2 regions of the Paenalkalicoccus suaedae genome follow, and region 2 is predicted to be linked to the other one. Evidence: riboswitches for the same ligand, from Rfam matches in the RefSeq annotation. Region 2 holds a riboswitch; the other holds the start of a gene.

Region 1 (5,641 bases), 590 kb from region 2:
TGGTTGTACAAGCCATTGGAGGACGGGTCCTATCAAGAGATTGTATCAGGTGATCTATTACCTTATGAAACGAGACCGATAAATAATCGCGTTTTTGTATTTCATCTTGATTTGTCAGGCGATGAGATAAAAACCTACTATATGAAGCTACAATCTGAAGGAGCGATGCAGATCCCTCTAAGATTAATGGCAGAGGAACGCTTTATTACATATTCTCAGCTAGATTATTTAATTCTTGGGTTACTAGCTGGGTTAACAGCTGTAATGGGGCTATACAATCTCTTCCTATATTTTTCTCTGCGTCATAAAAGCTATCTATACTATGTTGTTTTTATTGCAGTGAATTTAATGACATTCATGGCCTTCTCTGGTCTTGCTTATCAATTCTTTTGGCCTGAACTTACCTGGTGGAACAACCGATCCATTGTCTTTTTTATCGCTGCAACAAATCTATTCGCCGTAATATTTGCTAATAGCTTCTTAGAAATACCGCAAAGACTTCCTCGAGCAAATAAGTTTTATTACATTACTGTAGCTTCTAATCTTGTGATTATAGCTATTCTTTTATTCTCTTACCCACTAGCATTAAATCTTGTATTGATCGGTACGATTATGACACTCAGTTTTAATATTACAGTAGCCTACATATCAAAGAATAATGGCTTCGTCCCTGCCAGGTTCTTTTTACTGGCGTGGTATGTGTTTATTATAGGTGTCTTAATTTCTATTTTTACAGATTTAGGATTTATTCCATTTACCTTTATTACTAAATATGCATGGCAAATAACGAGTATTGTGGAGCTCTTGCTTTTATCATTTGCCTTAGCAGACAAAATTAACAGCATGCGTAAAGAAAAGGAAGAGCTTGAATTTGATCGTCAAAAGAACCAGCTTGAGAGACTAAAAACGCTGGAGCGAGTAGATCGACTCAAGGACGATTTTTTAACAGTTACCTCACATGAGCTCCGCACGCCTTTAGCAGGTATCATCGGTATAGCGGAGTCCCTTTATGATGGGGCTGCTGGAGAGACATCTCCTCTAATGAGAAAAAACTTATCGATGATCATTGTAAGTGGTCGACGACTATCGCAGCTGGTAAATGATATTACCGATTTTTCTAAAATGAAAAATAATGAGATTGAGCTGTTTAGAAGTAAAGTTGATTTGGTGGAGTTAACTAGTTTAGTAGTTGCTATCTCAGAGACACTTATTGGTGACAAGGAGATTACGATTATTAATAAGCTTTCTCCATCATTGCCACTGGTGTTTGCAGATGAAAATAGAACGCAGCAAATCCTCTATAATTTGCTACATAATGCGATCAAATACACAGAAAGTGGCACAATTACACTTACTAGTTCCGAAAAAGAAGGATGCGTGTATATTCATATTGAAGATACAGGTCAAGGAATTAGTAAAGATGACTTAACACGTATCTTTCTTCCTTACGAAACAGGGTCTATGGAAACCAATGGACTTGGGATTGGATTAAGTGTGACGAAGCGTTTATTGTCTATGCAACAAGGAAAGTTAGAGGTCGAATCTACTCTTGAAGTAGGCACGACATTCACATTTGCCTTACCAGTTTACAAAACTCAATCCCAAGTAAGTCAAGCTGTGCCAGTAAGTAAAAAGGAATTACCAATCGTATCTGACTATTTTCTTATGCAAGACGAGGGAAGGAAGAGCGATAGGGGTAGAAAGATTTTGATAGCAGATGATGAGCCGATAAACATTCAAGTGTTGAGAAATTATTTAACCTTGGAAGGGTATGAGGTGATAGCTGTTAATAATGGGATAGAAGTGCTTGAAGTACTACATGAAAGAAAGGACATTGATCTTGTCATATTAGATGTCATGATGCCGAAGCTGTCTGGGCTTAGAGTATGTCATGAAATTCGCAAATCGTATTCTATTACGGAATTGCCGATAATTTTACTGACAGCAAAAAACCACTCAGAGGATCGAATTGATGCCTTTGAGATAGGCGCTAACGATTACATTGTAAAGCCTTTCGACCGACGTGAACTTCTCGCTCGGACAGCGACACATTTATCGCTTAAAGAGTCTGTAAAAGAGTTAACTATTAAAGCAAATGAGCTAACAGAAGTAAACGATCGATTAGAAGAGAAAGTGTTTGAGCGAACCGTGGAAATTCAAGAAATAAATCAGCAGCTCCGAAAGAAAAATAAAGAATTAATGGAGATTGAATCATCACGTATGCAATTACTGTCTAATATCTCCCATGAGCTTGGTACACCGATTACTTTCTTACAAGGGTACTTGCAAATGGTGAGAGAGGGAATTATTGATTACAACGACCATCATTACTTAGAGCTTGTGCAACAAAAAATTAAATTATTAGATCGTCTTATTTATGACTTATTTGACCTTGTAAAATTTGAATCAGGTCGTATGAGTATGGATATTGAATTAGTTAACGTCGAAGAGTGGATTGAGAGTATTCAACTTGTCATTGAGGGTGAGACAGAACACACTTCCTGCGACTTTTATTTTTTAGGGAATAAGGGAGATATACCTGCAAAAGAAGCTGAATTAAGTATTGATATGGAACGTATGAATCAAGTGATTGTAAATTTAGTCTCAAATGCGATCAAGCATACAGATGAGAGAGGCTTACTTACATTTTCTATCACAGTAAACGAATCAGGAGAGGAGCTTGGATTTAATGGGGAATTAATCTTAGAAATCCGTGATAATGGAGCGGGAATAGAGGCAGATAAACTGCCGTATATTTTTGAAAGATTTTTTAAATCATCCTCTGTTAATAGTAGTGGCGGAACTGGGTTAGGGCTCGCTATTACAAAACAGATTGTTGATTATCACAAGGGCAGCATTTGGGTAGAAAGTGAGTTAGGTGTTGGAACAGTCTTTTATATACGTTTACCATTGTATATTTCGACATTAGCACAGCCTATTAGTGAGGAGGGTACGTATGGGTAATAAGATTTTGATTGTGGAGGATGACAAAGACATTCGAGATTTAACGGCTTTTTACTTGGCGAAAAAAGGATATGAAGTTGATCTCGCGGAGGATGGGTTAGTTGCTTTAAATAAAGTGAAGGAATCAAAGCCGTGTTTAGTGTTACTCGACGTCCTTCTACCAGGCATGGAGGGCTATGAGGTGTGTGAAAAGATAAGAGAAGAGTTAGATGTACCAATTATATTTTTAAGTTGCAAGCGTTCATCAACGGATAAGATTAGGGGATTGCATGCTGGTGGGGACGACTACTTAACAAAGCCATTTGATATGGCGGAGCTTGAAGCTCGAATACAAGCCATTTTAAGAAGGCACTCATTAAGAACTGTTGAAAAAGAGGAGACTACTCATCATCTGCAAATTCGAGATATTAGAGTAGACCTTGCAAGTTTTGATGTACAGGTTAAGGGCAAATCCATTTCCCTTTATGCAAAAGAATTACAGCTACTATTATTTTTAATGAAGCATCCTAATCAAGTCTTTAGTGCTGAACAAATTTATCAGCAAATATGGGATGTGGGTCTTTATGGAGATATTAAGACAGTTTCTGTACACATTAGAAATTTGCGAAAAAAGATTGAAGACGATCCTGCCAACCCTTCTTATATTAAAACATTGCGAGGGTTCGGATATAAATTTGTTCATGCACAATAGTGAAAAGGATGGCTTTTGATGTTTATCCATAATTTTTAATTATTTACCTCTTTTTAACTTCATTTTAACCTTTATAGGATACAGTATTAATATGAAGTTGTTGGAGTTATCAAAATATTGAAATGGAAGCATAGAGAGGAGGATCTTGTGTAAGTTGTTATGTTGTGTGAAACAAAAAATTGAAAACCACTCTACTAGAAAATAGCAAATCTATAGAAATATAGAGACGCAAAGCCACGGGTCTAAGGAGAATGACTCTATGATAGCCGGGTTGCCTAAGGGAAGCGGACACGGGGAGGCCTAGGGAGCAGTGGAAAATTGGATGGTAATGAAGCAGGAATGGGAGAGGTTATTGAGTGAGGCGCGGGAATTAGGAATACCACCCGAACAGGTAAGAGACTTTTTACTAAATCAAGCTTTATCACAACATATACAACTAGAGCAAGAATACATCTCTTAGTTAACCTATTCACACGATGAACTAGTGGTGTAACAAGCGTGTGAATAAGATGGCGTATCTGTATGTTCTTTATATTGAATTTGAATCAAGCTGACACTCTTCTTATTGGGTGTTAGCTTTTTTGTTGTTTTGGGAAGTCTATAACCTTTATATCTATGGATAGCTTGTTGCAATGTAGATAGGCGCGATGCCGCCGAAGGGATGTAGAGACTTTTACATGTGGGTGGAATGAACGAACAAGAATCAAATATAACCGACTGATTTAAATGTATAATCCCCCGTATAGTCAAGCCCCTCACTACTTCGTCCAAAAAAGAAGTCGCTATAAAAAAAGCCGATACCGTATCGCACTAGAAGCTTTGCTCGAAGCTCTTCAGTTTATTCTATTTTTAGTCAGCGCTACATGTGTGTGATGTGCGATCATCAACATAAAGAGCAACAGTCACGTAAATCACTCTCATTTTAAGATGCATTAATAGGTAAAAAGAAATACATATTGTATGAAACTATCGCAAACAATAAAAGAACGTAGAGAAATGACGCAACGACTTTTTACTAGCAAAATCCCTGATAAAATACAGATATATATTTAAAGGAAGAGGTGAGGAATGATGTCAACTATGCGCGAAACGCAGTCGAGCCACTCTGCTGTGCTACAAACATCTATTTTCGCGGGTAAGATGGTTATCATATTCAACATGTCTTATGTTGCCTCGACTCTTTTGACTGGAACGATTATGACGATAGAGCGAGTCCTTGGAGCTGGGGCAATTGTGTTTGCTTCTGCTTTTGCCATCGGTCTACTACTAAATGTACGTAACCACGAGCCGCCTGCATGGATGGTTAAATCACTTGTAGCAGCTTCGGCTATTTCCGCTCTAGCCTTGTCCATTTGGGCACTTTGAGTCGACGGAGCAATATAAGTAGAATCTCGTTACCCTAAGCATTCATAAGCAAAGGGTGACTACATACAAGCTTATACGTGTAGCATCACAAAAGGCATGACGCAATTGCGTCATGCCTTTACTCGTATTACCTGTCCACCTTAATTTCTTCTACCGTTTGCTCTACCTCTGCACGGGACATTTTTTCACGTCCACTTCGAAGCGCCTTCAGTGTTTTTTTAGCCAAAGCTAGAGGAATGCGACAGAACAAGAGGATATTTTTAGTCGAAATATCCTTCATATATTCGTCACCTAGAGCAAGATTTGCTTCTGCATAATCAAACGTTTGGCTGATAGTCCAGCCATCTGGGATGAAAGAAACACCACGTTCTTTATCTTCTTCAACGTTACGTAGAATATTAACTGTTTGAAGACCGCGTCCGTAAGCAATTGCAAGATCACGATCTGTCTTAGTCCCGTCGTGCCATTCCCAAATATCTGATAGCATAACGCCAACAAGACCTGCCACGTAATACGTATAATCGTCTAAGTCTTCCTTTGTTCGAATGACCCATTCCTTCTCTGCCCAATCAGCCATTCCAGTCGCCATCGTGCTTGTAAACTCTTTGACTTTGTGGATGA
Region 2 (5,641 bases):
GCTCTCGCGATTTTGCTCCACCTTTTGGATCCACTCAGGCTCGACGATAAGCTCGCGTCCTAGAGCGATAAGTGGCGTGCCACCTTCCATCGCCTTCTCGACGTCATCTGGTGTGTGAAGTGAACCAACGCCGACAACTGGGATCTCGCTACCCACTTCGTCTTGGATAAGTTGCACGCGTGAACGAGTGTCGCTCTCATCGCGCATCGATCCAGCAAAGAAGTCCTGTACAGAGATATGCAGGTAATCTAGGTCCTGCTTTTTAAGCGTGTTAACAAACTGAAGCGTGTCTTCCATTGTGATACCAGGATTCTCACGCTCCTCTGGAGACAGACGGTATCCGACGATGAACTCCTCGTCTGCATGCTTCGCCGCTTCGTTAACAGAATCAATAACCGCGAGTGGGAAGCTCATGCGTTCGTTCACATCGCCACCCCATTTGTCCGTACGACGGTTAGAGTGTGGAGAGAAGAACTGCTGAATGAGGTACGTGTTCGCACCGTGAATTTCTACGCCGTCAAAGCCTGCTTCGATCGCGCGGCGAGTTGCGTCACCGAACGCTTGCACAATCTCATCTACCTCTTCGCCTGTTAGCTCGCGAGGGGTCACTGCACCTTCGCGCTCTGGTGCGACAGCACTTGCGCTAGTTGGCTGGTTATCCGGGAGTAGATTTGGAGGCGCCATACGTCCAGCGTGGAAAATCTGGATGATCGCTTTTGCGCCTTCGGCTTTAATTGTGTCAGCAAGCTTCTTTAAGCTTGGAATCTGTTCATCGTTAAAAATACCGATTTCGCCTGGGAAGCCTTTACCACCCTCAATTACGTTCGCTACTGCCGTGATAACAGTACCGACACCTTGTGAGCGTACGCGATAATACTCGATTTCCTCCGGTGTTGAGTTACCCTTTTCGTCAGACGAAAAGTTAGTCATTGGTGCTAGCATAATTCTATTTTTGAGTGTTGCGCCATTCTTTAATGTGAAAGGTTCTAGAAATTTTCTCATGTGTATCTCCTCCTTGATCGAACTATTTTTTAGTTTAGTACGATTAAATTTTTATTGCGAGTAATCTGCTCATGTGTATTTTTTCACGTGAAACATTGTACAAAGTTTTACAATTGTGGGGGATGTATGCTGTGAAAGAAGTAGGTCGCAAATTGCCAGAAGTAACGCGGAACGGGATAGTAACAGCACGGTAGTTAGTTCAAGTATGCCGCAAAAAAGTAGTCGGTAATCTGTGAGAAGCAAACCGCATCCAGCTAAAACCATCTCGCAACGCAAAAAGGAGCGAGTTTTTCCCTCGCTCCCCATCTTGAAATATGAACTATCTAACCGATACTAGCTCTACACTTACTGCTTCATGTTTCTCCAGCTATCAAAATGATGAATAGCAAACCCACCAAAGCCAGGAGAAGTTACTGCTTGCTCGCGCACTTTTTGTAGCTCACCGTGCATGTATGCTTCGCCTTCCTCCGAAAAGGACACTTGATTACCTTCTGCTGACCACATCGTCTCGACTCCTATGCTCAGCTTTTTGCCGTACTTAGTCGCGTAATCGAGCTCCTGCTTAGAGAATGCATAGATCAATGCTGCTGTGTCGCGGTAAGCCATGATCGTAGCGCCGTCCGTGTTAGCAATGACCCATTCCGCTAAGTTCCCTCTACCGTACGTAGTACGATAATTAATTTCGTCAAACCAAAACGGAATATCCGCTTCAAGTGGAAGATCTATTTGTTTTGCTAGCGCCTTTGCATCTAGCAATAATTTTTGATAATTTGTGATGATTTCTCGCTGCTTGCTGACCCAGTGTGGGTGAATATAAGGTTCTACATCTAAGTGAACCCCAGCAAACTTTTCGTCCGCTTTCGCACTAGCCTGATATTTTTTAACCCAATCAAGCATGGCTACCATCGGCGCGCGTCCACCTCTAGTCGCCCAGGCTGGAGCACCGTCTAGCGCATAGACTTGAATGCCCTTCGCTCCCGCTTTTGAAATAAAACTTCTATATACCTGCTGTCCAAAGCTTGCATCAATTTGCACGTATACTTTATTGATCCCCTTTTGCTCCATAAACGCTAGGACGTTTGCTTCCTCACGTACAAGTAGCGCTGGATCCCATAGCCACGTTGCTGTTGTTTCATTTGACGATGCTTGGACACTTCCTGCAAACATAGATACCATACATACCACCGCTAAAAAGGACATAACTAGCTTTCTCATGATGATCTCTCCCCTTATTCAGATAAGCCTTTGGCTCTCTAAATAAGAGGCCTAGGCAACCTGACGACCGTATGCGAATCGCACGTAGGCTCATGGCTTTGCGTCCCTCCCTTTCGGCGAGGTTTGCCTTTTTCTAGCATGATGCTATTGTCCTCATTATATTCTGCTATTTCTCATTCGTCCACACATTTTAACTATGACAAAAGACTCATTTATTCACTTTTCACAGAAAAAATCAAATCGAAGAAATGAACATCTTCAGGTGACGTTGCTTCTACTAGTTCAACTGCCCGAATGTGCATGTCGTGAGCAATCGTTGCTTCCCCAAGTTGACTCATATAGCGTGAGGCTAATCCATACACAGCCGCACTCTCATGATTGACGACCGGCTGCCTCGTTTCTCGGTCATATTGCCCATAAATCATTCCTTCACGCCATTCTTGTAAAAGCCACGTAGAGAACTCACTCGATACACCCAAGCGCTCTGCCTCCATCGCAATTAATAGCTGGTCCACGAGGTGTACGACGTCTCCTGCTGGATATACGCCGCGCTCCTCCTCATATACCTCATCAAAGAATGGTGTAGAAGTAGCCTCCTCGTAAATGGACGTCTGATCTGCAAGCCCCCAGCCCTCTGTGTAGCTCGATACGCCATACTTCAAATGAAAGGTTTGACTGCGAAGCCCAAGCTCCCAATCATAAAAGTCATATACCATTCCATCTTCAACCATCGTACCCTGAACCGACTGACGCAACTCGTCAGCAAGCTCTTGGAACCGCGGTTCTTCAAAAGCTATCGCACCCGCTTCAAGCGCCTCGACAATTCGGACATCATCAATCAACGCGTTTACCTGATTCGCAGCTCCAAGCTCCCACAGGATAAACGCCCCATCCGCCGTAGTTCGGATAAAGTCTCGCTCCAAGACCATTACTTGCTCCCTAAAGCGCTCCTCCTCCCCTTCCCTTGCCAAAAACTCTAAGTAGAGTCCCACCGTCTCTGATAAGTACGTCGTATCCGCATCGTCCCCGTATGCCCGGATCCGGCCGGCGTCATCCGTATATGCATCATCCACCATCGCAAGTACCTCATACGACTCCATATCCTCCTCCGATCTCGCAAAGATCAAAGCAACGACCACTACAGCTAGAAGAAAAATGAGTAGATATTTTCTCATGATGGTCGATTCCTAAAGCGAACGGTTTTGTCCCATCCGATAATCTCTCGCTTAATCACGCGCTTATACACGTAGATGAAAAAGCTTCTTGTGAGTAAAACAACAAATAATTGTGCGTACGTAAAATACATGATTAGCGCTACCCCTAGGTTAAGGGGAGTTATATTTTTATCAACGACGATCGCACCCATCAACTGAGACGTGTAAACAAAGTAGCTCATAAACCAAAACATGAGGATCGGTGCAGCATAAACTGGTGTCAGGAGTCCAAACACGCTGAGGACAAAGAAGATGTGGGAGACGAGTAGTAAAAAGGCAAACAATAAGTAAACCGTTACGTGCTGCAACGCATGATGGAAGGAACGGCTTTTCCAAAAGTTGCGGTCTGCCACCACTTTTTCTAACAAATAGATGTTGCCAATCAGCCAGCGCGTCCGTTGCTTGATAAGTGTTTTTAGATTCTCTGGCTCCTGCTCCCACGTGCGCGATTCGGGTACAACGGGAAGGAGGTAGCCCTTGGCTGTAAGGCGAATCGTGAGCTCTGCGTCCTCCGCTAATGCGTGAACGTCATAGCCACCAAGCTCCATGATGACACTCTTTTTTAGGAGCATATTCGTACCGGCTAATGAGCCGAGCTTCATCAGCTGCCAGCGACCACACTGCATAAGGAGCTGGAACACTTGGAACTCAAGTGCAATCATGCGAGTGAGTAAATTTTGATCGGCGTTGCGGGTCTTTACATAGCCAACTGCACCAACCGCGTGCTCCGTTGACTCCGAAGCTTCTACAAGTCTTCTGACTGCATCCGGCTCCGGCTGATTATCCGCGTCATAAATAAGAAAATACTCCGACTTAATAAAAGATAGGCCGAAGTTTAATACACGTGATTTCCCTTTTGGATTACCTGGAGGAACGGAAATACAGTGCATGTGCTGAAAGGTACTCGCAAATGCGCGTCCGATGTCCCCCGTTTCGTCCGTCGAATTATCGTTGAGTAAGTATATTTGCAGGTCCCCCGGATACTCTAAGCGACTCATGGCATGTAGCGTGTCGTTCATCACAACACCCTCATTGTGCGCTGGTATCATGATCGATACAGAAGGATAGTCCCCCTCATAGGGCTTCTCATTCTTACGCTTCACGCGAAAATAAATGCCAGCAATCGTTAGCACAGAATAGAAAAATAATAAAATCCAAAAGAACGACATGATAATAAGTAAGACGATATTCATCGTTATGACACCTCGTTTCGGCGTAAATGATGGATCGAATCCATCGCTTGCTCCAAATCACCCACTTCTCGCATCTCCACGCTGATTGGTGCGCCTCGGTAAGAAAAGGCCTCGGACATTTTTGATTCAATACGGTTTTTAACGACGGTTGCCCCTTCTTGCGTAGTGTGCTGAAGAAGGATAATAACCTCACGCGACGTTGGTGACATTAAAATATCGTAGTTCTCTCGAATGGCATTCAAGCAAATTGTAAGCAGATGATGGTGAAACGCAGATTCTACTTTACTATTTACCGTGTCATTAATTTGTACATACATGAGAATTCCTATTTCTCTCCTCCTTCTCATACTTACTTCAATTGACTTTCCAACATACATAAATTCGTCGTACGTTAACGAAAGATTCGAATCGTCCTGCTTTCTCAGACGGTTTACTTCTTTCGTAAGTTTGTCCCGATCCTGCTGAAGGACTTTCACCTCATTTAATAAAAGCCAAATCGAGAGTAGCGCGCCAACTAATAAAAGGTGCGCACCAATATATTGATACTGGACAGCATCAAATGCATTTTGAAAAAATGCGATGCCCGTTAAGTAAAATCCATATAAGAGCGAGGCGGACAGAACAACAACGAAATTCATTGCAGTCGATAAAAAGACCATTAGTAAGGATGCAAGAATGATAATAGCAATTTGCACATACAAGAATTCACTATTTAGAACGAGGTGCCCAACTAAAAATCCGACTAATAAAAAGATAAGCAACGTGGGTCTAAGCTTATTAACCATGCTTCTCAACCTCCTTTTTTCTTGTATAACGATAATATACAACGAAAAGAAAATAAAAGTGATACATTTCGACAAATTTACACATTTATTTTTAGGATTAAATGATTATTTTTTTGTTAGAGTATGGCTTTTTATTAGTAACCTAAGCTTATGATCACTTCATTTATCTGTCTATTAAGGAAGGTATGTTTATCCATTTTAGAATGCTTTAGGTAATAACTGACGGTTTTAA

The links. Region 2 has a riboswitch for cyclic di-GMP ahead of FLK61_RS01865 (amidase). Riboswitches for the same ligand answer to the same signal wherever they lie in the genome.
Region 1: linked by a shared signal. The riboswitch ahead of sinI (DNA-binding anti-repressor SinI) and the one ahead of FLK61_RS01865 (amidase) in region 2 are both predicted to bind cyclic di-GMP.

The regions. Positions count from the first base shown of each region.
Region 1 covers NZ_CP041372.2:875,455-881,095, forward strand. The annotation lists gene FLK61_RS04970 (ATP-binding protein) at 1-2,964, shown strand, start outside; gene FLK61_RS04975 (response regulator transcription factor) at 2,957-3,655, shown strand; cyclic di-GMP riboswitch class I at 3,849-3,934, shown strand; gene sinI (DNA-binding anti-repressor SinI) at 3,984-4,115, shown strand; gene FLK61_RS04985 (hypothetical protein) at 4,724-5,020, shown strand; gene FLK61_RS04990 (squalene/phytoene synthase family protein) at 5,148-5,641, opposite strand, start outside.
Region 2 covers NZ_CP041372.2:289,586-295,226, reverse strand. The annotation lists gene FLK61_RS01870 (NADH-dependent flavin oxidoreductase) at 1-1,002, opposite strand, end outside; gene FLK61_RS01865 (amidase) at 1,348-2,217, opposite strand; cyclic di-GMP riboswitch class I at 2,269-2,355, opposite strand; gene FLK61_RS01860 (hypothetical protein) at 2,430-3,392, opposite strand; gene FLK61_RS01855 (glycosyltransferase family 2 protein) at 3,389-4,624, opposite strand; gene FLK61_RS01850 (hypothetical protein) at 4,627-5,409, opposite strand.